Regions from separate parts of the Paraburkholderia sp. J10-1 genome, predicted to be linked through region 1. Evidence: predicted binding sites of a transcription regulator. Region 1 holds the regulator's gene; the other holds the start of a gene.
The links. The regulator FliA, encoded in region 1, starts transcription of late flagellar genes. The targets are predictions, from matches to a motif close to CTAAAGTTTNNNNNNNNNNNGCCGNTA.
Positions count from the first base shown of each region.

Region 2: a site for FliA is predicted at 10,017-10,043, ahead of U5A65_RS30950 (DUF4088 family protein). Genes of this name have one in related genera too.

Region 1 is NZ_CAJMYW010000016.1:91,663-107,424, reverse strand. Features, by position in the region: gene flhA (flagellar biosynthesis protein FlhA) at 1-1,701, shown strand, start outside; gene flhF (flagellar biosynthesis protein FlhF) at 2,028-4,133, shown strand; partial or broken gene U5A65_RS33270 (MinD/ParA family protein) at 4,126-4,908, shown strand; gene U5A65_RS33265 (RNA polymerase sigma factor FliA) at 5,265-5,996, shown strand; gene U5A65_RS33260 (DUF1778 domain-containing protein) at 6,233-6,565, shown strand; gene U5A65_RS33255 (GNAT family N-acetyltransferase) at 6,528-7,013, shown strand; gene U5A65_RS33250 (flagellar protein FlgN) at 7,104-7,547, opposite strand; gene flgM (flagellar biosynthesis anti-sigma factor FlgM) at 7,597-7,941, opposite strand; gene flgA (flagellar basal body P-ring formation chaperone FlgA) at 8,122-9,456, opposite strand; gene U5A65_RS33235 (flagellar basal body protein) at 9,703-10,218, shown strand; gene flgC (flagellar basal body rod protein FlgC) at 10,315-10,740, shown strand; gene U5A65_RS33225 (flagellar hook assembly protein FlgD) at 10,939-11,583, shown strand; gene flgE (flagellar hook protein FlgE) at 11,622-12,854, shown strand; gene flgF (flagellar basal-body rod protein FlgF) at 12,882-13,640, shown strand; gene flgG (flagellar basal-body rod protein FlgG) at 13,713-14,501, shown strand; gene U5A65_RS33205 (flagellar basal body L-ring protein FlgH) at 14,537-15,250, shown strand; gene U5A65_RS33200 (flagellar basal body P-ring protein FlgI) at 15,283-15,762, shown strand, end outside.
Region 2 is NZ_CAJMYW010000013.1:114,931-130,692, forward strand. Features, by position in the region: gene U5A65_RS30885 (GNAT family N-acetyltransferase) at 1-145, shown strand, start outside; gene U5A65_RS30890 (DNA recombination protein RmuC) at 225-1,751, opposite strand; gene U5A65_RS30895 (D-glycerate dehydrogenase) at 1,748-2,737, opposite strand; gene U5A65_RS30900 (sodium:proton antiporter) at 2,842-4,278, opposite strand; gene U5A65_RS30905 (lactate utilization protein C) at 4,268-4,930, opposite strand; gene pncB (nicotinate phosphoribosyltransferase) at 5,024-6,226, opposite strand; gene fdxA (ferredoxin FdxA) at 6,553-6,876, shown strand; tRNA gene U5A65_RS30920 (tRNA-Asn) at 6,984-7,059, shown strand; tRNA gene U5A65_RS30925 (tRNA-Asn) at 7,129-7,204, shown strand; gene U5A65_RS30930 (CreA family protein) at 7,371-7,871, shown strand; gene U5A65_RS30935 (AraC family transcriptional regulator) at 7,900-8,808, shown strand; gene U5A65_RS30940 (AzlC family ABC transporter permease) at 8,956-9,675, shown strand; gene U5A65_RS30945 (AzlD domain-containing protein) at 9,672-9,995, shown strand; gene U5A65_RS30950 (DUF4088 family protein) at 10,130-10,891, shown strand; gene U5A65_RS30955 (ATP-dependent helicase) at 10,943-13,201, opposite strand; gene U5A65_RS30960 (hypothetical protein) at 13,359-13,871, opposite strand; gene U5A65_RS30965 (RNA-binding S4 domain-containing protein) at 14,169-14,390, shown strand; gene U5A65_RS30970 (MATE family efflux transporter) at 14,536-15,762, shown strand, end outside.

The DNA.
Region 1 (15,762 bases):
CTCATGGTCATCAACTTCATGGTGATCACGAAGGGCGCGGGCCGTATCGCCGAAGTCTCTGCGCGCTTCACGCTCGACGCGATGCCCGGCAAGCAGATGGCGATCGACGCCGACCTGAATGCGGGTCTCATCAACGAAGATGCGGCGAGAAAGCGCCGTACCGAGATCGCCCAGGAGGCGGAGTTCTACGGGTCGATGGACGGCGCGAGCAAATTCGTGCGCGGCGACGCCATTGCCGGCCTGCTCATCATGGTCATCAACATCGCCGGCGGCCTGATCGTAGGCGTGGTGCAGCACGGCATGCCGTTCAGCTCGGCGGCCGAGACCTACACGCTGCTCACCATCGGTGACGGCCTTGTCGCGCAGATCCCGTCGCTCATCATTTCGACGGCGGCCGGTGTGATCGTTTCCCGCGTGGGCACCAACGAGGACATTGGCACGCAGCTGACCGGCCAGCTCTTTACGAATCCGCGCGTGCTTTTGATCACGGGCTCGATCATCTGCATGATGGGTCTGATTCCGGGCATGCCGCACTTTGCGTTTCTGCTGCTCGGCGGCGGCGCGATCCAGCTTGGCCGCACGATGAAGAAGAACGCCGAGGCGAAGAAGGCGAGCGCCGTGGTCGCGGATACCGCGCCCGCTGCGCTCGCGCCGGCCGAGAACACCGAGGCGACCTGGGACGACGTGGCGCTTATCGACACGCTCGGCCTCGAAGTGGGCTACCGCATCATTCCGCTCGTCGACAAGAACACCGACGGCGAGCTGCTCAAGCGCATCAAGAGCATTCGGAAGAAGTTCGCGCAGGAAATCGGCTTTTTGCCGCCTGTCATCCATATTCGCGACAACCTGGAACTGCGCCCGAACGCCTACCGCATTGCGTTGAAGGGCGTGGAAGTCGGCACGGGCGAGGCCTATCCGGGCCAGTGGCTCGCGATCAACCCGGGCCAGGTGAGCGCGGTGCTGCCGGGCACGCCGACCACGGACCCGGCGTTCGGCCTGCCCGCCGTGTGGATCGATTCGAACGTGCGCGAGCAGGCGCAGGTGTTCGGTTACACGGTGGTCGATTCGAGCACGGTGGTGGCGACGCACCTGAATCACCTCGTCGTCATGCACGCGGCCGAGCTGCTCGGCCGCCGCGAGGTCCAGGCGCTGCTCGAGCGCGTGCAGAAGGACACGCCTTCGCTCGTGGACGATCTCGTGCCGAAGGTGCTGCCGGTCACGACGCTGCAGAAGGTGCTGCAGAACCTGCTGGAAGAAGGCGTGCCGATTCGCGACATGCGCACGATCATGGAATCGCTCGCGGAGCACACGCCTCGCATTACCGACGCGCACGATCTGACAGCGGCGGTGCGCATTTCGCTTGGCCGCGCGATCACGCAGCAATGGTTCCCCGGCAACGCCGACATGCAGGTCATGGGTCTCGATGCGAACCTCGAGCGCGTGCTTTCGCAAACGCTCACCTCGGGCCCGAACCCCGGCCTCGAACCGGGTCTCGCGCATACGCTGCTCACGCAGACGGAGCAGGCGATGGCGCGTCAGCAAGCGCTGGGCCTCTCGCCCGTGATGCTCGTGCAGCACGCGTTGCGCCCCATGCTCTCGCGCTTCCTGCGCCGCAGCTTGCCGCAACTGAAGGTGCTGTCGTATGCCGAAGTGCCGGATACGCGCAACGTGAAGGTGGTGAATGTGATCGGGGCGCATTGATCGCGCCGGGCGCGTTGCCCACCGGATCGAGGAAAAGCCCGCTTTGGCGGGCTTTTTCGTTAGTCGAGCCGCGTGCGGGCGTGGCGTAAAGCCAGCCTGGAGGCCTCCACACGCCACTTCTCCCACTCGCGCACCTCTCGCGCCGATTCCGCGAATTACCCGCATTTCTCCGCCCTGATCCATCGATCATGGGGGCCCCACCTTCGAAATAATTCCAACATCGGAAAAGGCTTTGCGAGCGACGCACGGCCGGCAGCAATCCAGCGCCATTCCAGCAACAGACGACCGGCGGCGGCATCAGCCGCTTACCTCATCAGGGGCTCAGCTTGAACATTCGCAAATTCATCGGTGGCACCAGCCGCGACGCGTTACGGCTCGTACGCGAAGCGTTGGGTGCGGACGCCGTCGTTCTGTCGAACCGCACGCTCGACGACGGCAGCGTTGAAATCGTCGCGCTCGCGGACCGCGATCTCGCGGCGATCGCGCCGGCCGATGCTGCCGCGGCCCAAGCGCTGGTTGGCTTGAGCGGCCAGGGTGGTCAAGGCGGCGCGTTCGCGCAGCCCTCCGCCATGACGCAAATGCCGCGCTCACCGCGCGCTGCGCCCGGCGCACCGGCTGCGCTCGCCGCCCCGATCGGCGCGGCGAACCCCTACGCGAGCGGCATGCCGGACGTGTTCTCATCGGTGTTCGGCGCGAGCCCGGAAGTGGGCGCCGAAAACGGCGGCGCGAATGCCGACGCCGATACGCCGGATGGCGATCACGCCGCCGACACCGCTGTCTCGCTCGGCCAGGCAACGGGCCAGGCACCGGCGGCAGCGTCCGCCGCAGGTGGGTCGCTTTCGCCTTCGTCGCGCGCCGCGGCAGGCCAGCAGGCCGCGCAATCGGCGATGCCGCCGACGCTGCATGCCGCGCTGCAGGCAACGCAATCGCAGCAAACGGTGCCGCACGCGCACTCGCCGCTGCAAATGGCGCTGCAGGCCGCGACCGAGTCGCTTGCCACATCCGCCTTTGCGCCATCGTTTGCGTCCATGACGCCGGCCGCGAACGCCAACGCCCCGGCCGCCGCCCGCGAAGCCGCGGCGCGCCTCGAGCAGGCCGCCGCCGCGAGCGCGAGCGATGCGCCGCGCACGATGGCCGAGTCGAACCCCTGGCTCATCGATCACGCTCGCCGTATCGCAAACCAGCAGAACGCTCCGCGCGTGCCGGGCATGACGCCCGCGGCCGCAGCCGCACGCGGTCTTGGCAATGTCGCCGATCCGGTGCTGCCGCCCGATGTGGACGCCAGCACGCCCGACTGGGCGCTCGAGGCCGCGCACGTCGCCGCGCGCCGCGCAGCACAGCGCCTCGGCCACGGCCCGGAAGCCGCGGGTCCCGCGCCCGGCAGCCGCAACGCGCAGGGCGCCGACGCGGCACAGACCGTGAGCGAAGCGATCCGCGCGCGCATCGAGCAAGTCGTCAACGAAACCGTGATGAACGAACTCGCCTCCATGCGCGGCATGATGGAAGAGCAGTTCGCGGGCCTCCTGTGGGGCGAACGCCAGCGCCGCAGCCCGGTGCAAGGCGCGCTCACCAAGCAGCTGTTCGCCGCGGGCTTTTCGGCGCAGCTCGTGAAGATGATGATCGACCGCCTGCCCGAAGTCGAAACCGAAGAAGCCGGCATGGAATGGCTCCAGTCGGTGCTCGAATCGAACCTGCCGGTGCTCGAAGACGAAGAGGCGCTCATGGAGCGCGGCGGCGTGTTCGCGCTGATGGGCCCGACCGGCGTAGGCAAGACCACGACCACGGCGAAGCTCGCCGCGCGCTGCGTGATGCGCTTCGGCGCGAGCAAGGTCGCGCTCCTCACCACCGACAGCTACCGTATCGGCGGCCACGAGCAACTGCGCATCTTCGGCAAGATCCTCGGCGTTTCGGTGCACGCGGTGCGCGACGGCGCGGACCTCCAGCTCGCCCTCACCGAGCTCAAGAACAAGCACATCGTGCTGATCGACACGATCGGCATGAGCCAGCGCGACCGCGCCGTGGCCGACCAGATCGCCATGCTGTGCGGCGCCGGCCGCCCGGTGCAGCGCCTGCTGCTGCTCTCGGCGACCAACCACGGCGACACGCTCAACGAAGTCGTGCAGGCCTACCAGAGCGGCCCGGAAAACGCGCCGCTCACGGGCTGCATCCTCACCAAGCTCGACGAGGCGACCAACCTCGGCAGCGCGCTCGACACGGTGCTGCGCTACAAGCTGCCGGTGCATTACGTCTCGACGGGCCAGAAGGTCCCCGAGAACCTTTACGTGGCGACGCGCCGCTTCCTGATCCGCAGCGCGTTCTGCATACCGCGAGAGAGCTCGCCGTTCGTGCCGCACGAAGACGATATCCCGGCGCTGCTGTCGGCACTCTCGACGCGTTCGAATTCGCAGGCTCCCGAGGTCAGGTTTGGATAAGTTCGTAATCGATCAGGCTGAAGGGCTGCGGCGGCTCCTCGCGCGCGAAGGCTCGCGCGTGGTCGCGGTCACAGGCGGCGCGGGTTCGCCCGGCCGCACGACCGCCGTGGTCAATCTCGCGGCGGCGCTCACCGCGCAGGGTAAGGACGTGCTCGTGATCGACGAGTGCCTCGGACCCCGCTCGGTCTGCTCGCTGGTGGGCAATGTGCGCGGCGCAGGCAACTTCGCCGCCGTGATGCGCGGCGAGCGCACGCTCGACGAAGCCGTGGGGCGTCACGCACTCGGCTTCGGCGTGCTGGCCGCCTCGCGCGACAACCGCGCGCAGTACACGTCCGCGCAACTGCAAAAAGTCATTTCGGGCCCCGCGGACATCGTGTTGATCGACGCGCAGCTCGATGCCGAAGGCGCGCTCTCGCCGCTCGCCATGCACGCGCATGACGTGCTGATCGTCATGCGCATCGGTGCGCAGTCGATCACGGATGCGTATGCGTGCATGAAGCGGCTGCACTTCGCGCATGCGATCGCACAGTTCCGCGTGCTTGCGAATCATGTCGCGAATGCGAGCGACGCGCACACCGCAATCGAAAACCTCGCCGGGGTGGCGAGCCGCTACCTGAGCGTGTCGCTCGAAAGCGCCGGATGCGTCGCCGCCGATCAGCACATGGCGCAGGCGCTCAAGCTCGCGCGCTGCATCGTCGATGCGTTTCCTTCGACGAACGCCGCGCGCGACTTCCGGCACGTGGCCGCCGAACTGCCGCACTGGCCCATGCGACCCGCGGTTTCGGCGTGCTCGCCGGCCACGGCGCGCGCCAGCGCCGCATTCGTCCCCGCGGACGAAGCACACGAAGCGGCGGGCGACGCACCCGCCGACGACCTGGACGGCGTGCCGCGAGACGGCGTCCAGCTACACGCTACGCATGCAACAAACGCCGCACACAGCGCGCTCGCCGCGAACGCCGATTCGTTCGTAGCCAGCGTGACGGGTGTGCATCCCGCACCCAACGCAACATCCGCGTCCGCACCGGCCCATGTGGGCTGGCGGACCGATACGCCCGCGCAGCGCACGTCGCCGCAGCACGTCTGACGTGCTCACGACGACGCCAATCAGGGACATGAGAAGTGGAGAGCACGATGTATAACGCTCAAGGAAAAATTTCGCAGGCCGACGTGCTTGCGAAGTACGCGCCGCTCGTCAGACGGCTCGGCTTGCAGCTCGTGGCCAAGATGCCGGCGAGCGTGGACCTCGACGACCTGATCCAGGCCGGCATGATCGGCCTGCTCGACGCGGCCAACCGCTACAAGGAAGATCAGGGCGCGCAGTTCGAGACCTACGCGAGCCAGCGCATTCGCGGCGCGATGCTCGACGAGCTGCGCAGCAACGACTGGCTGCCGCGCAGCCTGCGCCGCACCTCGCGCGAAGTCGAAAGCGCGGTGCACCAGGTGGAGCAGCGGCTCGGGCGCTCGGCGAGCGAAACGGAGATCGCCGAGCATCTGAGCATGCCGCTCGACGAATACCAGAGCATGCTGCAGGACCTGCATGGCAGCCAGCTCATCTATTACGAAGACTTCGACCGCTCCGCCGAGGACGAACCGTTCCTCGACCGCTATTGCGTCGATCACTCGGACCCGCTTTCGGCGCTGCTCGACGACAGCCTGCGCGGCGCGCTCGTCGAAGCGATCGAGCGGCTGCCCGAGCGCGAGAAGCTGCTCATGTCGCTCTACTACGAGCGCGGCATGAACCTGCGCGAAATCGGCGCGGTGATGGAGGTGAGCGAGTCGCGCGTGTGCCAGCTGCACAGCCAGGCGGTGGCGCGCCTGCGCACTCGGCTGCGCGAGATGGCGTGGGCCGGCCAGGAGAATTGAGGCGGTAGACGCCGCGCCTTCGCTGGCGTGGGCTGGGTTGCGGTGAAAGAGCCGGGGTGCGGGAGCGCTCCGGCTTTTTTGTTTGGCGGGCAGTTCGAATTGCGTGGTGCCAATTTGTCACCACGCGTGATATAGTGGCTCCACTCCGTCAATGGAGAGCGACGCGAACGTGAACCGCGGGCCGCGCATCCGCCAAACGATGTAGGCGTGTGCCAGGCCCGAAAAAAGGATGAACAATGGCTATCAACAACGGTATGGAAAACTCCAGCCGCGGGCGAATCACTGCCCGGTTGAGCGCGGAGAAACAGGAAATCCTGCAGCTTGCTGCAGACCTTTCGGGCAGCACCCTCAACCAGTTTATTGTGCAGGCCGCGCTTCGGGCCGCGGAGCAGGTTATCGAGCAGGAAGAGGTCATTCGTTCCATTCGCCTGACGATGGACGAATCGAAGCGCTTCTTCGCTTTGCTGGACGAGCCGCCGAAGCCCAATGAAGCGCTGCAGCGCGCGATGGCTCGTTTCAGGAAGAACAAGAGTGCAAACGCAGATTCGTCAGCTGAGGGAGAGCGATGACCGCAGCAGCTTCGACTGTGGCGTCGACTCGATGAGCGAATGGATTCGCCACGTAGCGAGTCAGCACCAAAAGAAGAATCTATCTCGCACTTACGTTGCAGCGGTGTCGTCCGCGCCGCGCACGATTGCGGGCTACTACGCCCTTGCGGCGACAGCGGTAGAAACGCAGGGAATGCCGGCCGCACGGCTGCCGAGGAGCGTGTCCGCAGTCCTGCTCGCCCGGCTGGCGGTAGACAGGCGGCACCAGGGCCTGGGCCTTGGCGAATATCTGCTGATGCACGCACTGGATGTTGTTCTGACGACGGCGGAGTCGGTGGGCGTGCAGTGTGTTCTCGTCGATGCGCTCGATGAGAACGCAGCGGGCTTCTATCGGAAATACGGATTTGAGCCGTTCACCGATGCGCCGCGCAGACTCTTCCTGCCGGTCGCGACGATCAAGCAGGCATGAAAATCTGAAGGCGATCCGTTGCCCCAAACAAAAAAGCCGAAGCGGCAACGCTTCGGCTTTTGTCTTTGGCGAATCCCTGGTGAGCGCCGCTTACAGCCCGAACGCCGGCAGCCGCCCATCGGGGCCGTACAGCATCGCGCCGTTGCCCGTTTCGCCGCGCAGGATCGCGAGCGCGCGGCGGTTATGTTCCATGCGCGTGCGGATCATCATGCCGATCGTGAGATTCTTGCGGCGCGCGCGTTCGGTCGAACCCTTGAGCAACTCCCACTGGCTCGCGAGACGCGTGTCGCCGTCGCAGGCCATTTCGATGCCTTTGCGGCCGCCGGGGAGGCCGAGGCCTGCCAGCTGCGCGTCGCGCGCCTTTTCGAGGCCTGCGAGACGCTGCGTGAGCGTCGTCTTCTGCTCGACGATTTGCGGGAGCGCCTCCATGCCGTCGGCCGACACGAGCGCCTTTTCTTCATAGGCGAGCAGCGACGCGAACGCCTCAACCGTGGCGTGTTCGTCGATCAGTGTGGCCAACAGGGCATCTTTCATTGCAAGGCACCAAAAAAGCGAAGTGTGCGCGGCGCTCGTGCGTCGAACGTCAGTTAGCCGACGTCGGCTTAACGAGGTCGCGGGCGGTCTGAATCACGCCGTCGGCAATCTTGCCGGAATCGATCTGCAGCGTGCCGTTGCGGATCGCGTCCTTGATCGACTGCACGTGTGCCGTGTCGATGTCGGCGGAGCCGCTCGCGGCGAGCGAGCGCATCGTCGACGACAGCGACGAGAGGTTCACGTTCGCGCCCGCAGCGCTCGTGCTGCTTGCCGCGCCGGAGGTGGCCGCGCTGTCGGTGCTGGCGGCGCTTACGCCGCTCGAATCGGCTTGCGAGCGCGCAAGGCCATCCTGCAGCGGGCGCGGATCATTGCGGGTGGAGGAGTCAACTTTCACGATGGGCTTTCCTGATCGATTTGACCTTGATAACGGCATAGGTCGGGCCGAACTTTAGCCGAAAATCCCACCGTTACATGCTGTTACGTGTGCTGGCGCACAAAGCCGGAAACCGCCGGATCGGGCCGCCGGTTGGGGCTGAAACCGCCTCGATCCGGCCCTTACCAGATCTTGCTGAGCCTAGATTTGCACCTGCACGGTGCCGGCGTCCTTGACCACGCCCGAGATGATCTGGCCGCCGCTCGTGCGCACGCGCACCTGCTGGCCGGGTTCGGCGTTGTTCAGCGCGCTGCCTTCGGCGGAGATCGTGAAGTTGCTGCCCACGGCGATCACCTTGACGGTTTGTCCGATCACGACCGAAGCCGCGCTGCGCAGCATGTCGGTGCGCAGCGGCAGGCCCGCGGCAATACGCGCGAGCGCGACGGCGCCCGTTGCCTGGTTGGGATCGGTGATGATGGTTTGCGGCAGGTTCGCGAGGTCGCCCGCGCGCGGCATGAAGTCCGCGGCCGAGAGGGCCTCGCCCGCGCCGATCTGGCGCGAGGCCACGTAGTAAGTCACGTCCACGGCAATGCGCGCGCTCAAATAGAGCGTCCACGGCTTCGCGCCGATGCAGCGCACGCCCACGGTCGTGTGGCCATACGTGCGCGCGCCCGGCGGCATGAACGGTTCGAGCGAGGTGCAGGCCGCGAGGCCGCGCGGGAACACCGGCGCGACCGTAATGTTCACGTGGCCCGGCAGGCCCGCCGACTGCTGCTGCAGGAAGGTGAGCGCGACGGCGCGAATCGATTCGCCGTCCTGCTGACCGGGCGGTACGGTCTGCACGCTCGTGGCGACGGCGCTGGTATTCGGATTGGGCGGCGCGCTGGCGCTTGCATTGGCAACCGGCTTCGCGCCAGCATCGACGACTACGGCGGCGACACGGTTAGCGGTGCCTGGCAAGCTCACGCGCTGGAGCGTGCCTGCGTTGTTCGGGTTGGCCGGCGGCACGCGCACGGGCTGAGCGCTCGCACCCGGCGAGGGTATCGTGACGATGCGCGGCGCGTTGCCTTGGGGCGCGCGTTCGCCGGGACCCGGAATCGTGATCATGCCGTTCGAGTCGACGCCCGCGCGCGCGTCCTCGGGTACGCCGCGCGAATTCAGATCGGCGTAACTGGCCGCGCGCAGCGGCGCGGCGTCACTGGCGGGTGCATTGGTGGCGGCATTCGTGGCGGCATTCGTGGCGGTATTGCCGGCCGTAGCCGCCGCAGGCTTCTTCGCGTTGCTGGCGAGCAGCGCGTTCATCTGCGCGGCGTCGGCGCCCGCGCGGTCGCCGTTGCCCGCAATAAAGATCTGGCCGCCCGCGCCCTCGGGCTGCGGTGCGGTTTGCGCCGCCGTTTGCGCCGCAGTTTGCGCATGAGCGAGCGCGCCACCCAGGGCGCAGCCAAGCACGCACGTCCAGGACACGCTCCACGACAGCGCGCGCGCACGCCGCTTCAGGCCCGCGTCGGGCCTGCGCAAAGAGGCAGTTTGCGGCATCGTCGTTCTCCATCGAATGCATTGACACGCTTCGCATTCTAGGCGGCCGCCCCCGCGCGCTTGCGTCGAATAGAGGGGCGCTTTACCGGCTATTCGTCCGATTGGTTCTTGCCACCCCCGCCTAATATTCCACTCCATGCGCAAAGGCCTTCGGGTCACGCGCCTAACGTTTGCGCCGGTTTCTTCGCCGATGGCGAGCCTGCCGCGCTCACGCCGAATCCTTTTTCGCTTCACGGAGAACGCCCGATGCTGGACAAACTCGATGCCGAATTCGCCTTTGGGCGCGAAGCGCTCGATGTGCGCGCCACGCGGCAGGCATTGATCTCTTCGAACATCGCGAACGCCGACACGCCGGGCTACCAGGCGCGCGACGTGGACTTCTCGGCTTCGCTTGCGGGCGCGCTGCGCCAGCAAGGCGCCGGCGGCACGGCGGGCATGGCGGCCACCTCGGGCGGCAACGTCCAGCCGCTCGCCATGGCGCAGCCCGCGGGCGTGACGAGCGGCATGCAGATGGCGTCCACGGAGTCGGGCCACATGGCCGGCGACGCGAAGCTGATCCCGACCGGCGGCCCGGCCGACACCTACAAGAGCCAGCTCATGTTCCGCACGCCGGTGCAGCCCGCGCTCGACGGCAACACGGTCGATCTCGACACCGAACGCGTGCAGTTCGCCGACAACGCGCTGCACTTCGAGTCGGGCATGACGGTGGTCTCGCAGCAGATCAAGACGATGTTGTCCGCGATCACCTCGGGCTCGAGCTGATCGGCGCGCGAGCGAAGCGGCAATACGTACGCAACAACGAAGCCATGAACGACCAACGCGCGCGCGACGCGCACCTGATGTGAGGTCAACGAAACCATGCCATCCCTGATGAACATTTTCAGCGTTGCGGGCTCCGCCATGACGGCGGAATCGCAGCGTCTGAACGTGACGGCGTCCAATCTCGCCAACGCCGACAGCACGACCGGCCCCGACGGCCAGCCGTACAAGGCGAAGCAGGTCGTGTTCGCGGTCAACCCGCTCGGCGGCGCGCGCACGGCCTCGGGCCAGCAGGTGGGCGGCGTCAGGGTGACCGGCGTGGTGGACGACCCCACGCCCATGAAGCAGACCTACGACCCCGACAGCCCTTCCGCCAACGCGGACGGCTACGTGACGATGCCCAACGTCGATCCGGTGCAGGAGATGGTGAACATGATCTCGGCGTCGCGCTCGTACCAGGCCAACGTCGAAACGCTGAACACCGCCAAGCAGTTGATGCTCAAGACGCTCACCATCGGTACGTAAAGCGGGTACTTGAAGCGGCGAACTGAAGCACAGCACGCACGACACAGTAATACAGAGACCAGCGGGCGCGAAACGAAGCCGCGCCCGCCACCACCACACGCCAAGCACGAAGCGCAATCGAGGGAGAACGCGTTGAGTTCCAGCAACACAACCATCGGCGGCAGCACCGCCACCGTGTCGCAGCAACTGCTCGACACCATGAACGGCACGAGCTCGTCGAGTTCGGCGTCGTCGAGCGGCACGAGCGCGAGCGACCTGCAGACCACCTTCCTGCAACTGCTCGTCGCGCAGCTGCAGAACCAGGATCCGACCGATCCGATGGACAGCTCGCAGATGACCTCGCAGCTCGCCCAGATCAACACGGTGTCGGGCATCCAGCAGCTCAACACGTCGCTGTCGTCGCTTTCCACGCAGCTTTCGGCGGGCCAGAACGCGCAGGCTGCGCTGCTCATTGGCTCGACCGTGCTCGCAGCGGGCAGCAGCGCCACGGTGTCGAGCGGCACGGCGCCGCAGCTTGGCGTGACGCTGCCTTCGGCGGTGTCGGACGTGAAGCTCACGATCACGAACTCGGCAGGCCAGGTCGTCAACACGCTCGACCTCGGCGCGCAGTCGGCCGGCACCGTGCCGGTCACCTGGAACGGCAAGGACACCTCGGGCAACACGGTCGCCGACGGCACCTACACGATCAGCGCCACGGCGACGACCAACGGCCAGTCCGCCACGGCCACCGCGCTCGTCGCGAGCCAGGTGCAGGGCGTGGTCCAGCAGTCGGACGGCACGGCGAGCCTCTCGCTCGCCAACGGCAAGACGGTCCCGCTTTCGAGCGTGGGCGCCATTCTCTGAACTCGATAATCAACGCGATAAGCGCGGAGTAGACAAACATGGGCTACCAGCAAGGATTGAGCGGCCTCGCCGCGTCGTCGAACGACCTCGACGTGATTGGCAACAACATCGCCAACGCGAACACGACCGGGTTCAAGGAAAGCACGGCGCAGTTCGCCGATGTCTACGCGAACACCATCGCCACTTCGGTCGGCAACCAGATCGGTCTGGGCGCCGCGCTCTCGACGGTGCAGCAGGACTTCTCGCAGGGCACGATCAACACGACGGGCCAGGCGCTCGACGTCGCGATCAATGGCAACGGCTTCTTCCAGATGTCGAACAACGGCACGATCACGTACTCGCGTAACGGCGTGTTCCAGCTCGACAAGAACGGCTATATCACCGACGCGCAGGGCAACGACCTGATGGGCTATGCCGCCAGTTCGACCGGCGTCATCAACACGGCGCAGACCGTGCCGCTCCAGGTGCCGACGACCAATATCGCGCCGGTCGCGACACAGAACGTCACGGCGCAACTGAACCTGAACGCGCAGGCGACTGCCCCGACGGACGCGACGTTCTCCCCGACCGACTCGAACAGCTACAACTACTCGACCTCGATCACGGGCTATGACTCGCTCGGCGGCGCGCAGACGATCAACCTGTACTTCGTGCAGAGCGCCACCGGCTCGGCCGAGGTGTACGCGGTCAACAACGGCACGACGACCGATCTCGGCCAGATGAGCTTCAACGCCTCGGGCGCGCTCTCGGGCACGACCGATCCGGCAGGGGTGGCGACGGCCGCGACCGGCCAGTTCCAGCTCACCATTAACCCGACCGACGGCGCCTCGTCCCAGACCGTCAATATCAACTTCACGGGCACGACCCAGTACGGCAGCGCCTCGGGTGTGAACAATCTCGCCCAGGACGGCTACGCGAGCGGCACGCTCTCGAACTTTTCGATCGGCGCGGACGGCACGATTACCGGCAACTACTCGAACGGCCAGACCATGTCGCTCGGCCAGATCGTGCTCGCCAACTTCAACAACCCGAACGGCCTCCTGAACCTGGGCGGCAACCAGTTCCAGGTGACGGCCGCCTCGGGCGTGGCGCAGGTCTCGACGCCGGGCAGCACGAACCACGGCACGCTCACGGGCGGCGCGCTCGAAGGGTCGAACGTCGACCTGACGAACCAGCTCGTCGACCTGATCACGGCACAGCGCAACTACCAGGCGAACGCGCAGACCATCAAGACGCAGCAGACCGTCGACCAGACGCTGCTGCAGATGTAACGCGCCTAACCACGTACCGGGCACATCATGGACCGACTGATCTATACCGCGATGACGGGCGCGAGCCAGGCGCTCGAGCAGCAGGCCGTCGTCGCGAACAACCTCGCGAACGTCTCGACCACGGGCTTTCGCGCGCAGCTCGCCAACTTTCGCGCCGTGCCGATGTCGTTCGGCGACGGCTCGACGGTGAACGACCAGACCACGCGCACCTTCGTGCTGTCGGCGACGCCTGGCTCGGACATGACGCCCGGTGCGATCTCGCACACCGGCAACCCGCTCGACATCGCCATCCAGGGCCAGGGTTTCATGGCCGTGCAAACCGCGGACGGCAACGAGGCCTACACGCGTGCGGGCAACCTGCACGTCGATGAGAACGGCCAGCTCGTCACCGCCGCCAACCAGCAGGTGATCGGCGGCGGCGGCCCGATCGCGGTGCCGCCGGGCTCGGCGATCACGATCGGCAAGGACGGCACGGTTTCGGCCATCGCGCCGGGCAGCCCCGCCAACGCGATCGCGATGATCGACCAGATCAAGTTCGTCAACCCGCCGGCCGGTGCGCTCACGCGCGGCGACGACGGCCTGTTCCACACGGCGGACGGCAATCCCGCCGACGCGGACCAGACCGTCCAGGTCGCGACCGAGTCGGTCGAGGGCAGCAACGTGAACCCGGTGGCGGCGATGGTCTCGATGATCACCAACGCGCGCCAGTTCCAGATGCAGACCAAGCTGCTCCAGAACGCCGACCAGAACGAGCAGAGCGCGAACCAGCTGCTCAACTTCAGCTAAGCCATTTCAAGTTAAATGAAGGCCGCTTCGCGCCGCACGACGCGCGCGAGGCCGGACCGGGAGAAAGACACCGTGAACCGATCGCTTTACATCGCCGCCACCGGCATGCAGGCCCAGCAGTCGCAGATGGACGTGATCTCGAACAACCTCGCGAACGTGAGCACCAATGGTTTCAAGGGCTCGCGCGCGGTGTTCGAGGACCTCATGTACCAGACGCTGCGCCAGCCGGGTGCGAACTCCACCCAGCAAACCGAACTGCCTTCCGGCAGCCAGGTGGGCACGGGCGTGCAGCAGGTGGCGACCGAGCGTCTCTACACGCAGGGCAACCTGCAGCAGACCGGCAACTCGAAGGACGTGGCGGTCAACGGCGCGGGCTTTTTCCAGGTGCAGATGCCCGACGGCACGACGGCCTATACGCGCGACGGCTCGTTCCAGACCAACTCGCAAGGCCAGCTCGTGACGGCGAGCGGCTACCAGGTGATCCCGGCGATCACGGTGCCAGCCAACGCCACCTCGCTCACCATCGGCAGCGACGGCGTGGTGACGGTCACGACGCCGGGCACGGCCAACAACACGACCATCGGCACGCTTCAGCTCGCCATGTTCATCAACCCGGCCGGTCTCCAGTCGAACGGGCAGAACCTGATGTCGGAAACGGCGTCGTCGGGCGCGCCCACGGTTTCCACGCCGGGCCAGAACGGTTCGGGCACGCTCAACCAGGGCTACGTGGAATCGTCGAACGTGAACGTGGTGCAAGAGCTCGTGAACATGATCGAGACGCAGCGCGCCTACGAAATCAACAGCAAGGCGGTCACCACTTCTGACCAGATGCTGCAAACCCTCAGCCAGATGCAGGTCTGAGGCTGAGTCCCTGGTCAATCAAGTCGGTGAAGAATATGTCGCAGTCCGTTCGAAACCATCCTCGCATCCGCGCACGGCGGCCGGGCCATGCCCGAGCGCTCGTGGCGGGTGTGGCGCTCGCGATGCTGGCGGGCTGCGCCTACATTCCCAACCGGCAGCCTATCGTGCAGCAGCCGATGACGGCCGTGCCGCCCCCGCCGCCCACGAACAATTCGCCGGGCGCCATCTACAACCCGGGCTACGCGGGTCGGCCGCTTTTCGAGGACCAGCGTCCGCGCAATACCGGCGACATCCTCACGATCGTCATTTCCGAAAACATCAACGCGACCAAGTCATCGGGCGCGAACACCAAGCGCGGCACCAGCACGAGCGTAGCGGGCACCGCGAACTTCCTGCCGGGCTTCTTCAACCGCGCGAACCTGAATACGACGGGCGCGAACCAGTTCGACGCCACGGGCGGCGCGAACGCCTCGAACACGTTCACGGGCGTCATCACCGTGACCGTCACGAACGTGCTGCCCAACGGCAATCTCGTCGTGTCCGGCGAGAAGCAGATGCTCATCAACCAGGGCAATGAATACGTGCGCTTTTCCGGCGTCGTCAATCCGAACACCGTTGCCGGAGACAACTCCGTGCTCTCGACCGACGTCGCCGACGCGAAGATCGAATACTCCGCGAAAGGCGTGATCGACGAAGCAGAGACGATGGGCTGGCTGCAACGCTTCTTCCTGAACATCGCGCCATGGTAAAGATCCGCTTCCATCGTTCGCGCCGTTCGCGCATGAAGGACGTGCTCGCCGCCCTGGGCGTGGCGTTCGGTTTCGTCGTTGCGTGCGGCGCGCTCGTCGCCTATGCGACGCCCGCGCGCGCCGAGCGCGTGAAAGACCTCGCGACCTTCCAGGGCGTGCGCGACAACCCGCTCATCGGCTACGGCCTCGTGGTGGGTCTCGACGGCACCGGCGACCAGACGACCCAGGCGCCGTTCACCACGCAAACGCTCGCGAACATGCTCGCGAACCTCGGCATCTCGATCAACAACACGTCGAGCTCGTCGGGTTCCTCCTCGACGCTCAACAACATGCAGCTGAAGAACGTCGCCGCGGTGATGGTGACGGCCGTGCTGCCGCCGTTCGCGCGGCCGGGCGAACAAATCGACATCACGGTGTCCTCGCTCGCCAACGCGAAGAGCATTCGCGGCGGCACGCTGCTGCTCACGCCGCTCAAAGGCGCCGACGGGCAGGTCTATGCGCTCGCGCAGGGC
Region 2 (15,762 bases), on a different contig from region 1:
ATGGACCGTGCTCGACTGGAACACGCCGGCGATCGGCTTCTATGAAAAGCTCGGCGCCACCGTGCTGCCCGACTGGCGTGTGGTGCGCATGACCGGCGACGCGCTCGACAAGCTCGCAGCGCCTGGCGAGACGGCGCTCGGGTAACACAACCGAACCGCACGCTCGAATGCAAACGGGCCGCCTGATTCAGGCGGCCCGTTCCCTTTTGGCGCGGCGGTTTTCCTCACTCGTCGCCGAATCCGCCTTCACCACCCGCTTCGCCATTGCGCAGCGCGTCGCCAAGCAGATTCGCGGCGGCCTCGCCCGGCAGCGCTTCGACGTCGCGCAGCTTGCGGTTCATCGCGCGAGTGCGCACCTCGGCGGCCTCGATGGAACGCGTGACGGTTTCGAGCTGCGACTTCGTGCGCGCGAGCACGTCGCCGAACTTGCCGAACTCCGTCTTCACCGCGCCGAGAACCTGCCACACCTCACTCGAACGACGCTCGATGGCAAGCGTGCGGAACCCCATCTGAAGACTGTTGAGGAGCGCCGTAAGCGTAGTCGGCCCGGCGACGCTCACGCGGTAGTCGCGCTGCAGCACATCGGTCAAACCGGGGCGGCGCAGGATTTCCGCGTACAGCCCTTCGGTCGGCAGGAACAGCAGCGCGAAATCGGTCGTGTGCGGCGGCGCGACGTACTTCTCGGCGATGGTGCGCGCCTCCGCGCGAATGCGCAGTTCGAGCGCGCGGCCCGCCTCCTCGATCGCGAGCGCGTCCGCGCGCTCCTGGGCGTCGATCAGACGCTCGTAGTCCTCGCGCGGAAATTTGGCGTCGATGGGCAGCCAGACCGGCTCGCCGGTTTCCCCAGCGCCGACGCCACGCCCGGGCAGACGAATCGCGAACTCCACGCGTTCACTGCTCCTCGGCACCGTCGCCACGTTTTTCGCGAACTGGTCGGGCGTGAGCATCTGCTCGAGCAACGCTTCGAGCTGCACCTCGCCCCACGTGCCGCGTGTCTTCACGTTGGTGAGCACCTTCTTCAGGTCGCCCACGCCCGCCGCCAGCGTCTGCATCTCGCCCAGCCCGCGATGGACCTGCTCCAGCCGGTCGGAAACGAGCTTGAACGATTCGCCAAGGCGCTGTTCGAGCGTCGCGTGCAGCTTCTCGTCGACGGTGCGGCGCATTTCCTCGAGCTTCGCCGCGTTGTTCGCTTCGATGTCCTTCAGACGCTGTTCGAGCGTCGCGCGCACTTCGGCGAAGCGCCGGTCGTTGACTTCGGTGAGTTGCGCGAGCTGCTGCGTGAGCAACGAGCCGAAGTGGCGCAGCGCGGCGCCCTGCTCGTCGCGCGCCACCTGGGCTTGTTGATGCAGGCTCTGGCGCACGGCGTCGAGCTGTTGCGTATTGGTCGCCGTGAGTTTGGCGAGCTGCTGGGCGAAGCCGTCGATCTGGCTGTTCTGCACCGTTGCCATGCTACCGAGCTGCGCTGCCAGCGCCTGCTGCACCTGCGCGAAGCCGCCGCCGAATTCGCTGCGCGAGCTTTGCGCGGTACGCGCGATCTCGTTGCGCAGTTCGCGCTCGATGCGCTCGGCCGCGCGCGCCTGCGTGTCGGTCGAGGCGGCGAGGCGATCGCTCAGCTGATCGAGCGCGTCGAGCGTGGCCTCGGTGTCGCCCTCGCCATGACCGTGACGCGCGCGCAGCAACGCGACGAGCGTCACGACGAACGCGATCGCCAGTGCGATGATCGCCAGCGACATGACTGCAAACGGGCTCATGTACGCGCTTTCCCCAGCACGGCGGGGTTGATCGGGTTAGGCGGCTGCCCCGCGCGCGGCCCTTCGCCGAGCGCGGCGATGAGGTTGTCGGCGGCGAGGTTCGCCATGGCGCGGCGCGTGGCCTCGCTCGCACTCGCAATGTGCGGCGTGAGCACGACGTTCTCCACTTCGAGCAGCGCCGGATGCACGCGCGGCTCGCCCTCGAAAACGTCGAGGCCCGCCGCCGCGATCTGGCGCGTGCGCAGCGCGTGCGCGAGCGCCGCGTCGTCGACGATGCCGCCGCGCGCGATGTTGGTGAGCGTGGCCGTGGGTTTCATCAGCGCGAGTTCCGCTGCGCCGATCGTGTGATGGTTTTCGGCCGTATAGGGCAGCACGAGCACGACATGGTCGGCCTGCTTGAGCAGGTCTTCCTTCGAGAGATAGTCGGCGTTCAGTTCGCGCTCGATCTCAGGCGCGACGCGCGAACGGTTGTGATAGACCACGCGCATGTTGAAGCCACGCGCGCGGCGCGCGAGCGCCTGACCGATACGCCCCATGCCGATCACGCCGAGCGTGGCGCCATAGATGTCCGAGCCGAGAAACGCGTCGAACGACCACTTGTCCCATTTGCCCGCGCGCAGGAAATGTTCGGACTCCGTCACGCGGCGCGCGGCTGCCATCATGAGCGCCCAGCCGAAGTCGGCCGTGGTTTCGTTGAGCACGTCGGGCGTGTTGGTGCCAAGCACGTTGGCCGCGTTGAAGGCGGCCATGTCGAAGTTGTTGTAGCCCACGGCCATGTTCGACACCGCGCGCAGGCGCGGCGCGGCGGCGAGCGCGGCGGCGCCAATCGGGTCGCCCGCGGTGAGCGCGCCGTCCTTGTCCGCGAGACGCTGGTGCAGCGCCTCGGGCGCAAGCGCCTCGCCGTTGTTCCAGTCCACGTCGAAATATTGCTTCAGCCGATCGATCACATCGGGAAAGATCGGGCGCGCCACGAGAATCTTTTGCATCGTTGCTCTCCACACTTCAGTCGTTGTCCGTCATTGTTGCGCGTGACGGTGCGCTCAGGGAAGTCTCGCGCGCCTTTCGAAAGCGGTTTCCAGGCGGCTTGCGGCTAGACGAAAAAGAGCCACGTGGCCGCGAGAAAGACAGGCGTGAGCAGCACGCCCGACCAGCCAAGATAGCCGAAGAAGCCCGGCATGCGCACGCCGCGCGACTGCGCGATCGCCTTCACCATGAAGTTCGGCGCGTTGCCGATATAGGTGAGCGCGCCCATCCACACGGCGCCCGCCGAAATCGCGGCCAGCGTCTTCGCGCCGCCGGACATGAGCGCATTGGCGTCGCCGCCCGCGAGATTGAAGAACACGAGGTAGGTGGGCGCGTTGTCGAGAAACGACGAGAGCAGACCCGTCGCCCAGAAGTACATCGCTTCGTTGGGGCGGCCCGGCGCGTCGTTCACGAAGCGGATCAGCGCGGCGAATGCGCCCGCCTCGCCCGCGCGCAGCATCGCGATGACCGGCGCGATCGTCACGAAAATGCCCGCGAAGAGTTTGGCCACCTCGACGATCGGCGCCCACTCGAAACCGTTGTCGGCGCGCGCCTGTTTCGACGTGAACGCAAGTGAGATGAGTGCGAGCGCAACAAGTCCCGCATCGCGCACGAGGTTCTGCAGCTGCACATGCGCGCCCGCGACTTCGAAGACGATACCCGGACGCCATATGCCGCTCATCAGCACGAGCGCGATGAGCAGCGCGAGCAGCACGAGATTCGCCTTGCCACCGATCGCGAGCGCGCCGGTGTCCGGCGTCGGGTCGAGCGAGGCGGCGCGCACTTCGCCGGCCTGACGGAAGTACCCGCTATCGAGCGCGTAAAACGCCGCGAGCAGCACGCCGCAGACGAACAGCATCGGAAGCGCTAGATGCTGCGCAGTCCAGAAGAATCCCACGCCGTTGAGGAAGCCGAGGAAAAGCGGTGGGTCGCCGAGCGGCGTGAGCAAGCCGCCCGCGTTCGCGACGAGAAAGATGAAAAACACGACCACGTGCACGTTGTGCCGTCGATTGTCGTTGGCGCGCAGGAGCGGCCGGATCAGCAGCATCGCCGCGCCCGTCGTGCCCATCACACTCGCGAGCACGGTGCCTAGCGCGAGGATCGACGTATTCATGCGCGGCGAGCCACGCAAATTCCCATACACGCAGATGCCGCCTGCGATCGTATAAAGCGCGCCGAGCAGCACGATGAACGGAAGATATTCGTCGATCACGGCGTGCACGAAGAGCGGATACGTCGCGCCGGGACCGTGCGTGGCCGCGAACGGCAGCAGGAAGGCCAGCGCCCAGGCCGCCGAGATCTTGCCGAAATGGTGATGCCAGAACGTGGCCGCGAACATGGGGAAGAACGCGATCGACAGCAGCATGCCGGCGAACGGCAGCGCCCAGGCCGCGCCAAGCGAGGCGCCGTCGAACGTCGCAGCGTGTGCGCTCGTGCTGAACAGTGTGAGTGCAGCGAAGAGCGCTCCCGCGCAGGCGCTCGCCGCGTTGCGCTTACGCGCCATGCACGACGATCACATGCACGCGATACGGCCCGTGCGCGCCAAGAATGATGGTCTGCTCGATGTCGCCGGTGCGCGAGGGCCCCGAAACGAAATTGACCGCACGCGGCAGTTCTCCGCGCTCGGCGCGCATGAGCGCGAAGGCGTCCTCGTGGCCCGCGACGATGCGCGAAGCGGGCACGACAGCGATGTGCGTTTCGGGCAACAGCGCGCCCGAGGCCCAGGTTTGCGGGCTGGAGAGCAGCACCAGCGTGCCGGTTTCGGCCGTGGCGCAAAAACACCCTGTGAGGCCGACGAGATCGCGGTCTTCCGGCTTGCGGAATTGAACCGCGAGACCCGCGCCGGCCCAGTCGAAGGTTTCGAGCGTTTGCCACGCGACAGCCTGCATCGGCAGGCTGCGCTCGGCGAGATAACGTTGCGCGGCGGCGGGCACGTCGGCCATCTGCTGGACTTCGTCGACGGTGCTCGACATCTTGCGCGCCTCGCCAACGAAGCGCGCAACGAGGTCGCCTTCGAGCGGCGGACGCGGACCTTCGGGATGCTGCGCGAGGTAATCGGCCACGGCTTCGCGTTCGTGCGCCGCGGGCGTAGCCTCGCGTCCCTGCGCCGCGCGAATGCGCGCGAGTATGCTGCGGCGGGCGGCCGTCGTGTCCATGAACGTCCTCGTCAGATGAAGAAAAGCGACGCGCCGATTATACCGGGGCGTCGCCTTGTGATTGACGGGTTCCGTGTGCGCTTCTTTACGCGCCTATTTGCCCGCGCACTCCTCTTCCACGGGCTGCTCGATGCCGAACACCTGGCGCAGATAGGCGAGATACGCCTTGTCGTCGCACATGTTCTTGCCCGGCGAATCGGAGAGCTTGGCAACAGGCTGGCCGTTGCAGCGAACCATCTTGATGACGATCTGCAGCGGCTGATAGCCAAGGTCGTTGGTGAGGTTCGTGCCCACGCCGAACGCGAGGCGGCAGCGGTCGCCGAAACGCTCGTACAGGCGCAGCACCTTGGGAATGTCGAGCGCGTCCGAGAAGATCATCGTCTTCGTGCGCGGGTCGCAGCGGTTGTCCTCGTAGTGCTTGAGCAGGCGCTCGCCCCACTCGAACGGATCGCCCGAATCGTGCCGTGCGCCGTCGAAGAGCTTGCAGAAGTACATGTCGAAGTCGCGCAGGAAGGCCTGCATGCCGTAGACGTCCGAGAGCGCGATGCCGAGGTCGCCGCGATACTCCTTCGCCCACATCTCGAAGCCATAGATTTGCGAGTCGCGCAGACGCGGCCCGAGCGCCTGACACGCCTGCAGGTACTCGTGCGCCATCGTGCCGAGCGGCGTGAGGTTGTGCTTCATCGCGTAGTAGACGTTGCTCGTGCCGGTGAACTGCTCGCCGAGATCGTCTTTAAGCGTGAGGATGACTTCCTCGTGCCAGCGCTTCGAGAAACGGCGGCGCGTGCCGTAGTCGGCGATCTTGCAGTCGGCGAATTCGGGCTTCGCGCCGAGCAGTTCGATCTTGTGGCGCAGGCGCTCGCGCCCCTCCTCATACTGCGGATGATGCTGCGTGTTGCGGAAATACACCTCGTTGACGATGGCGAGCACCGGGATCTCGAAAAGGATCGTGTGCAGCCACGGCCCCTTGATCTCGATGTCGATTTCGCCGTTGCCCTTGGGCGACGGCGTGATCGAGATGTACTTTTCGTTGAGGTGAAAGAGCGCGAGAAAGTCGATGAAGTCGCCCTTGATGAAGCGCATCTTGCGCAGATACTCGAGCTCGGGCTCGGCGAAGCGCAGCCTGCAGAGCTTCTGGATCTCGCTGCGGATCTCGTCGATGTAGGGCACGAGATCGACGTTCGGCGTGCGGCAGCGGAAACGGTATTCCACATTGGCCGCTGGGAAATGATGCAGCACCACCTGCATCATCGTGAATTTGTACAGATCGGTATCGAGCAGCGAAGTAATGATCATGATGGGCCAGCCGGACTGCAATCGGATAGCGCCCGCGAAGCGGGAACCGGAGCCGCTGCGCGGCAGATGCCTCGCAGCGGCTCCGGGCGGCGAGCGCCAGCGGTGCGCCCATGTTACCCGAATGCCTGCGCGCCCCGCTTGCCCGCCGGCACGTCCCCTTGTTCGCAAGGGGTAAAACGGTGCGGATCACCCCATCATATAAACTAATCACGAAACGATATAAGGACGGTTACGGGCCCGTGGTTGGGGTAATTCCTCATCAGTTACAATAGCGCCTTTGGCGAACCGCCATCCCCCGATACAAAAAGCTTGCAGGAGCTGCCTGAATGACTCACGTTGTGACCGAAAGCTGCATCAAGTGCCGCTATACCGACTGCGTCGATGTGTGCCCGGTGGACTGCTTTCGCGAAGGTCCCAACTTCCTCGCGATCGACCCGGACGAGTGCATTGACTGCGCCGTGTGCGTTGCGGAATGCCCGGTGAACGCCATCTACGCCGAGGAAGACGTGCCTGGCGACCAGCAATCGTTCATCGAGCTGAACGCCGACCTCGCCAAGAACTGGCCGAGCATCACCAAGACCAAGGCGCCGCTGCCGGAAGCCGACGAATTCAAGGACGTGAAGGACAAGCTCGCGCTTCTCGCACGCTGATTGCACGTTAATCGCACGCTGATCGCGGATTGCCCTTAAAGAGATAGCGACGGGGTATTGACAGGTCTAGCCATACCCCATAGAATCTCGTTCTCTGCTTTTGTTGATCCCCGATAGCTCAGTCGGTAGAGCGCCGGACTGTTAATCCGTAGGTCCCTGGTTCGAGCCCAGGTCGGGGAGCCAAGATTCGCAAAAGCCCGTTAATCACAACGGGCTTTTTTATGACGTAAAGAGTTGTAGCTGTATTGTTGTTCCCCGATAGCTCAGTCGGTAGAGCGCCGGACTGTTAATCCGTAGGTCCCTGGTTCGAGCCCAGGTCGGGGAGCCAAAATATCGAGGGGTTGCGTGTTTGCACGCAACCCCTTTTTCTTTTGCTGCGCGTGTTGTGCATACAGCGAGGCTGCATCGTCAGTGCAGCCGAATGTCTTCGCAGTCTCACCCTGACACTCCCCACCCTCCCCGATAATGTCGATTCGTCATCTTCGGGAATCCGCATGAAATCCGCCCGCCTCACCGCCCGCCTCACCGCCCGCCTCACCGCCCTCCTCGCCGGCGCGAGCCTCGTCGCCTCGGCCGCTGCCCACGCCGAACAGATCGGCAGCGTGAACACCAACTTCCGCGTGACCGGTTCCGACAAAGTCGTCGTCGAAGCCTACGACGATCCGCAGGTGCAAGGCGTCACCTGCTATGTCTCCCGCGCGCGCACGGGCGGCGTGAAGGGCACGCTCGGCATTGCGGAAGATCCGACCGAGGCGTCGATCGCGTGCCGGCAGGTCGGGCCGATCTCGTTCACAGGCCCGCTCAAGCAGCAAGACGACGTCTTCAACGAGCGCATGTCGTTCCTGTTCAAGACGTTGCACGTCGTGCGCGTGGTCGACGCGAAGCGCAACGCGCTCGTGTATCTGACCTACAGCGACCGGGTGGTGAGCGGCAGCGCCAAGAACAGCGTCACGGCCGTACCGGTGCCGGCGGGCACGACGATTCCGCTGCGCTAAACTGGGGATCTGAGCCGGATCCCTCACCATGACCGATTCCCGTTTTCGAGATTCCGCCCGCTACTGGCGCACGCCGCTTCTGCCCGGCGCGGATCTCGTCACGGCCGAATACAACGAACATACGTTCGCGCCCCACTGGCACGAGGCGTACACGATCCCCGTAATCGAGGGCGGCGCCGAATGCTATCGCTATCGCGGCGCGCAGCACGTCGCCGAAACGGGCAGCGTGCCGGTCATCAATCCCGGCGAGCTGCACACAGGCTCGCGCGCCGCCGAGGAAGGCTGGAGCTATCGGGTGATGTACGTGCCGATCGACTTCCTGCACGATCTCGCCGGCGAAATCGCGGGGCGCGCGCAGCCGCTGCCGTGGTTCGACACGGAGGTGATCCACGATCTCGATCTCGCGCATCGGCTCTCGCGCGCACACCGTCTGCTCGAAGCCGACGCCGACTGGCGGCGCGCCGCAGCGCAATCCAGCACGAGCGCCGGCTTGGCGGCGCTTCCCACCGCTTCCGATGCGCAGCGCTCCGATCTGCTCGCCGTAGAAGGTGCACTGCTCGACGCGCTCTCGACGCTGCTCACGCGCTACGGCCGCACGCGCGAGGCCGCGCTCAGGCATGGCCCGAACGATCCGCGTGTGGAAACGATGAAGGCGCTCCTCGCCGCCGATCTCGCCATGCCGCTGCGCGTAGCCGATCTCGCCCACGCAGTCGGCCTTTCGCCCTTTCACGCCACGCGGCTCTTCACGCAGGCGACCGGGCTGCCGCCGCACGCCTGGCGCACGCAGTTGCGCCTGCAACGCGCGCTCGGCCCGTTGCGCGAAGGCGCCTCGGTGGCCGACGTCGCCGCGGCGAGCGGCTTCACCGACCAGAGCCATTTCACACGGCACTTCCGGCGTATGTTCGGCGTGCCGCCGGGGCGCTGGCAGTCGTCCTGAAGGCGCAAGCCCGCCTCGCGCCGCAAGAACGTACAAGCCACCCGCACGGGCGGCCGTTATGCTGTCCCCTTGTATCAGGAGGACAGTTTGACCACGCATCCCAACCGCTTCACCGAATTCATCGCCGGCGCGCGCGACACGATCCCCATGATGATCGGCGCCGCGCCGTTCGGCGTGATCTTCGGCACGCTCGTCACCTCGGGCCCGCTTTCGCTCTGGCACGGCCAGTTCATGTCGCTCGCCGTGTTCGCCGGCTCCGCGCAGTTCATCGCGCTCGGGCTGATCGCCTCGCACGCGAGCTTCGCTGTCATTCTTGCCACCACGTTTATCGTGAACCTGCGGCACGTGCTCTACAGCGCAACGCTCGCGCCCTATGTCTCGCATCTGCCGCTGCGCTGGCGTCTCGTGCTCGGCGGCCTGCTCACCGACGAGGTCTTCGCCGTCGCGTGGGCGCATTTCCGCCGCCATCCGCCCGGCGACGACGTCTCGCCGTGGCATTTCCTCGGTTCGGGCGTCTCGATGTACCTGAACTGGCAGCTCTGGACCGCGGCCGGCCTGCTGTTCGGCGCGGCGTTTCCGGGCCTGCAGTCGCTCGGCCTCGACTTCGCAATGGTCGCAACCTTCATCGCCATCGTCGTGCCACAGTTGGTTGCCGTGCGCTACCTCGCCGCTGCCGCGACCGCGGGCGCGCTCGCCTTTTTCTGGCAGGGCTGGCCGTACAAGCTCGGGCTGCTCGGCGCCGTGCTCGCAGGCGTGGTCGTGGGCGTCGTCCTCTCGCGCCCGGGTTCCTCGCGCGGCGTCCGCGCCGCAAGCGACTCCGCCCGCAAGCCCACCAACGTCCAACGCACCGCAGGAGCCGGGCAATGAACTACGTCGTCCTGATTCTCGGCATGGCCCTCATCACCCTCGTCATTCGCACGGCGGTGTTCGTGCTCGGCGACCGGCTCGTGTTCCCGCCGCTCGTGCGCACCGCGCTCGGCTTCGTGCCCGTTACCGTACTCACGGCCATCATCGTGCCGATGGCGGTCTCGCCCCACGGCCAGGGCGCCGAGCTGACCTGGCGCAACCCGCAGCTCGTCGGCGCGCTCGCGGCCATTGTTGTCAGCGCGCTCACGAAGCGGCCGCTCCTCACCATCGCGGTCGGGCTCGGCGTGTTCTTCCTCTGGCAAGGCGTCGTGCTGCGCTAGAGCGTCCCCTCGCCCCTTACGCTCAAGTTTCACCCCGGCGCGCCGTTAAACCCGTCAAGGCCTGCTCTGGCAGGCCACTGCTCGAACGGCGAGAGCACGCGAGAAGCGATAAGGATTACACCGGGGCAACCACAATGGGGCATATCACCCTTAACCTGAAGGATGAAACGCTTGCGTCGCTGCGCAAGGATTTCGACGCGTTCCTGCGCGTCTCGCTCAAACTCGACCCGCAGTTCGCCACGCCGGAATTCGAGGACTACCTGCGTGCGAAGCTGCTCGACAACATGACGCCGCTCACGGAGCACGCTGTCCAGCGGCTCCTGCAAGGCGGCCAGTACGCATGGGCCAAGCGCACGCTCGACAAGGAGTTCCCCGAGGTCGTCTCGATCCTGATGCGTCAGGCGGGCGAATTCGGTTTCGGCTTTGCGTCGCGGCCCGAGTGGACACCGGACGAACTCTCGAAGCAGTGCCGCGACTGGGCGGCCGCCATCGTGAGCGAAGCCCAAGGCGAAGAAGCGCTGATCGATCCGCTGGCTGCGCAGATCAAATCGGGCGTGCAGGACATCCAGACGCTCGAAGAGACGATGCAGACGCCCGCGTGGCGGCTCACCGAGTCGCTGCGTCAGCGGGTGTACGAAGCGAAGATCGGCTGCGAGCAGGCTAGCGGCAGCCTGGCGCGCGAGCGCCTGGGTGAATTGCGCGGGCTCTTGAGGCTCGGCGTCACGCATGGCGTGTTCCAGAAGCAGGAAGCGCAACAGATCATGGAATATCTGCGCCTGCTCAAGCCCGAGATTTTCGTCGAGGAGCCCGACGACGTCTTCACGCGCCTCGCCGCGTGGCTGCGCAACTTCTTCATGCCGCCGCAGCGTGGCACCGCGCGCGAACAGGGGCGCTAGACGCGCCTCGCTGAGAACGCCCCGCCAGGCGCGCCCCGCTAGGCGCGCCCCTTAGTCCCACATCTTCCTGAGTTTCGCGGCGATCTCGACCTTCGCATGCGCGGCGGCGGCGAGTCCCGCCGCGCTCGGTGCGCTCGCCACGGGCGCGGGCGGCCATGCGCGCGATTCGAATAGCGGCAGCATCGGCGCGGCGATGAAGCGCGTGCGCGAGGCCCATACGTGCCGGTCGCCCGACGCCACCTGGTTGTGCACGTAAAAGCGCTGCGGCACGACGATGTGCAGATCCTCTTTCGCGCGCGTCATCGCCACGTAGAGCAGCCGCCGCTCCTCCTCCAGCTCCTCGTCGCTGCCCGCGCCGAGATCGGACGGAATGCAGCCGTCCACGCCATTGAGCACGAACACGTTGCGCCACTCCTGCCCTTTCGCCGAATGGATCGTCGAGAGGATCAGATAGTCCTCGTCGAGCAGCGGATCGGCGGATTCGGCGCTCGTGGCGTCCGGCGGATCGAGCGTGAGTTCGGTGAGAAAGCGCTCGCGCGAGGCGTAAGTGCTCGCAATGCTCTCCATTTGCAGCAAATCGGCCAGACGCACCTGGGCGTCCTCGTGATTGCGCTCGAGATGCGGCTCGTACCAGCGCCGCACGCGCTCGAATTCGGCGGGCCACGGTGTGGCGCGCATGGAGAGACTGTCGATCAGCGACGCGAACGCCGGCCAGTCCTCAGCCGCGCGCGGCGGCGGCGCGAAGGCCGCGAGCGCCTCGGCGGCGCGATACGCGCCCGTGCACGCGGCCACCTGGTCGAGCAGGCGCGCGGCGTTGGCGGGCCCCACGCCCGGCAGCAATTGCGTCACGCGAAAGCCCGCCACGCGATCGAGCGGATTCTCGGCCCAGCGCAACACCGCCAGCACGTCCTTCACGTGCGCGGCGTCGAGAAAACGCAGGCCGCCGAACTTCACGAACGGGATATTGCGCCGCGCCAGTTCGATCTCGAGCGTGGCGCTGTGGTGCGCCGCACGAAACAGCACAGCCTGCTGCTTGAGCTTCATGCCCGCTTCACGCGCCTCGAGAATCTGTTCGACGACGTAGCGCGCCTGAGTCGCCTCGTCGGCCACGGTGACGAGGCGCGGGCGCTGCTGCGAGGGGCGATCGGTCCACAGGTTCTTGGTGAAGCGCTCGGCGGCGGCGTCGATCACGGCGTTCGAAGCGGCGAGGATCGGCGCCGTCGAGCGGTAGTTGCGCTCGAGCGTCACCTGGCGCGCGGGCGGATCGAACTGCGCCGGAAAGTCGAGAATGTTGCGCACCGTCGCGCCGCGAAACGAATAAATCGCCTGGGCGTCGTCGCCGACCACGGTCAGGCCGCGGCCGTCGGGCTTGAGCGCGAGCAGGATCGAGGCCTGCAGGCGGTTGGTGTCCTGGTATTCGTCGACGAGGATGTGATCGAAGCGGCCCGCAAGATCGGCGGCAATCGCCGGCTCCGCGGCCATGTGCGCCCAGTAGAGCAGCAGGTCGTCATAGTCGAGGACGTTCTGCTTTTGCTTGGCGTCCACGTAGGCCGCGAACAGCGCGCGCAGTTGCGGCTCCCATTCGAGGCACCACGAGAACGACCGATTGAGCACGCTGGCGAGCGAGTCGCCCGTGTTGACCGCGCGCGAGTAGATCGCAAGGCACGTCGACTTCGAGGGGAAGCGCTTTTCCTTCGCCGAGAATCCGAGTTCGTGGCGCACGAGGTTCATCAGATCGGCGGAATCTTCGCGGTCGTTGATCGTGAACGCCGGCGAAAGGCCGATGTGATCCGCGTACTCGCGCAACAACCGTGCGCCTACGCCGTGAAAAGTGCCCGCCCAGCTGAGCCCTTGCGCGAGCACTGCGGCCGCGCCCGGCGCGCTGGCGGCGATGCGCGCCACACGCCGCGTCATTTCCTGCGCGGCGCGCCGCGAGAACGTAAGCAGCAGGATGCGGTGAGGGTCGGCGCCACCCGCGATCAGATGCGCGACGCGGTGAGCGAGCGTATTGGTCTTGCCCGACCCAGCCCCTGCGATCACGAGCAGCGGGCCCGGCAGCGCCGAGCCCGGCACGTAGCCCGCTTCGCCGCCGTGCTCGACGGCCTCACGCTGCGCGTCGTTGAGTTTCGCGAGCCACGAAGAAACGGCATTGGCCGCGTCGGCACGCACCTGGCTGGCGTCGGAGACAGAAGAATCGGCAACGGAAACTGTGGACACGGCGGGCGCTGGGACGATGGACGTGGCGAATCGGAAAGAGGCGACGCATACTGTATATCCATACACCCCGCATCCGCAAGCGCCTGATTCCATGGCGATCTGGCGGGATTTAACGACAACGCCGCGGCGCGTTTCGAGCATCATGAAGCGAAGCGGCGGCGTCCGTTGCCGGACGCCGCCGCTCTCGGTGTGCGAACAAGGTCAGCGCCCAGTACACGGACGCCGCCTGCATCAGCCGCGCGTTAGCGCGTTATTCCGATTGGCCGCCCTGCTGCTGGGCCGACATGCCGTTCATCTGATCCTTCATTTCCGAATCGTTGGCCTGACGGTCGGCCTTGTGGTTGATCTTCGCGTCCTTCACCTGCGCCTTGTACTGCGACTTCGCCTGCTTCTTCGCGTCGCTGTACTCGGCGTTCGCCGACTTCTTCGCGCTGCGGTATTCCGCGTTCGCGGCGGCGTTGGCGTTGCGCTTTTGCACCAGCGGGTCAGCGGATTGCGGAGCAGTCAGCGCTTGCGGGGCGGGCGCGGGTTGCGCGATGCCGGCGGCCGCCGGCGCGTGGCCCGTCACCTGGCCCGGCGCTTGACCAGGCGCAGCACCCGGCGCGCCGGAAGGCGCCATCGTTGGGGCTTCGCCGGCCTGTGCCGCGCCCTGGGTCGCGTTTTGAGCGGCGTTTTGCGCATACGCACCTTGCGCGAATACGGCGGCAGTCGTCACGGTGGCAAAAGCAGCGGTAACAGTGAGCAGCTTGCGAATCTGGGTCATGGCGTATCCTCCTTGCAGTGGTTCCGAAGGCGCGTTCGCAGCGGGCAAGCCCGCCGGAATCGCGCCCCCGCTCGACGAAGCCGCGCAACGCAAACTTGAGCGGCGCTGTCGATCCGGGTGAAACCATTTTGGTATGAAGATCACCGTGGGGTCCCGCAACGTTACTCAACGTTTCATTTTCTGACGAATTCATAACATCTGGCCCCGAGATGTGACAGCCGCCGCGGCAAAGCCGCCATCGCTTATGATGCTCACCCTTCGCGCGCTTGCCGCACGCCTTTGAAATTCCAATCCGCCATGCCCAACCTCGATTTCACGCTGACCGGCGACTACGTCGAACTGCACAACCTCCTGAAGATCACCGGACTCGCCGACAGCGGCGGCTCGGCCAAACAGATCGTTGCCTCGGGCGCGGTGAAGGTGGACGGCGAAGTCGAGCTGCGCAAGACGTGCAAGATCCGCGCGGGCCAGGCCGTGCTGCTGGGCGACACGCGCATTGCCGTCAAGGCGCACGAGTGAACCGCCCCGAAACTTGCCCGCAGGCGCCAGCTATGCACCAGATTTGAGCATCTGGATCGACAAGGTCGCTGTCTCGCAATAAGCTTTCAGTTTCGACAGACGAACCCTGCCGCGCGGCGCGCTTATATCGCGCCGCTTGTTTTTCATGACTCGAACCACGCTTTCCCGCCGCGCCGTTTCGGCGCCGCCCACGCTGCGCGGCCACGCCGCCGACACCGCCCGCCTCGCCGGCCCGCTTGCGATCGCCCAGCTCTCGCAGATGGCGATGAGCGTGACCGACACGGTCCTGCTAGGCTCGCTCGGCGCCGATGCGCTCGCCGCGGGCGGCCTTGGCGCGAACATGTTCTTCGTGGTGGTGACCGTGCTGCAAGGCGTGCTGACCTCGGTCAGCGTGAGCGTCGCGCAGGCGCGCGGCGCCGACAACGAAAGCCAGGTGCCGCACATCTACTGGACCGGCTTCGCGCTCTCCCTGCTGCTCTCTGTGCCGGCGTTCGCGCTGCTCTCCTTCGCCGAGCCGATCCTGCGCGCGCTCGGCGAGCCCACGCTGCTCGCGCATCACATCGGCGAGTACACGGCCGTGCTGCGCTGGGGCGCGCCCGCGAGCCTGATCGGCGTGGGGCTCATGCGCTCGTTCCTGCCCGCCATCGGCGCGGCGCGGCGCCTGCTGTGGGTGTCGATCGCGTGCGTGTTCATCAACGGCTTTCTCAACTACGGGCTGATCCACGGTGCGTGGAGCCTGCCGCGCCTGGGCTTTCTCGGCTCGGCGGTGGCCACCACGATCACCGTCTGGCTCACCGCGTTCGTGCTGATGGCGCTGCTGCACCTGCGGCCTTCGCACCAGCATTTCGTCGTTGCGCGCCGGCCGACGGCGCCGCTGATGGGCGAACTCTTCACCATTGGCTGGCCGGTTGCGATCACCTATGCGGTCGAGGCGACGCTCTTTCTCGCCACCGGCCTGCTCGCGGGCCTGCTCGGCGCAACGCCGCTCGCGGCGCACCAGATCGCCTTGAACGTGGCCTCCGTCACCTTCATGGTGCCGCTCGCGATCGGTCAGGCGGCCAACGTGCGCGTGGGTTACTGGTCGGGCGCGGGGGTGCCGCGCGCGGCGCGCCATGCGGGCTTCGTCGCGCTCGGGCTTGGCGTTGGCTTCATGTCGCTGTCGGCGCTCGTGATGGTGCTCGCGCCGCACTGGATCGTCGGGCTCTACCTGCACCTCGACGACCCGGCCAACGCGCACACGGTCTCGCTTGCGGCCACGCTGCTCGGCGTCGCGGCGATTTTCCAGATCGTCGACGGCGCGCAGACCGTCGGTTCGGGCTGCCTGCGCGGCCTGAAAGACACGCGTGTGCCGATGCTCGCGGCCACGCTCGGC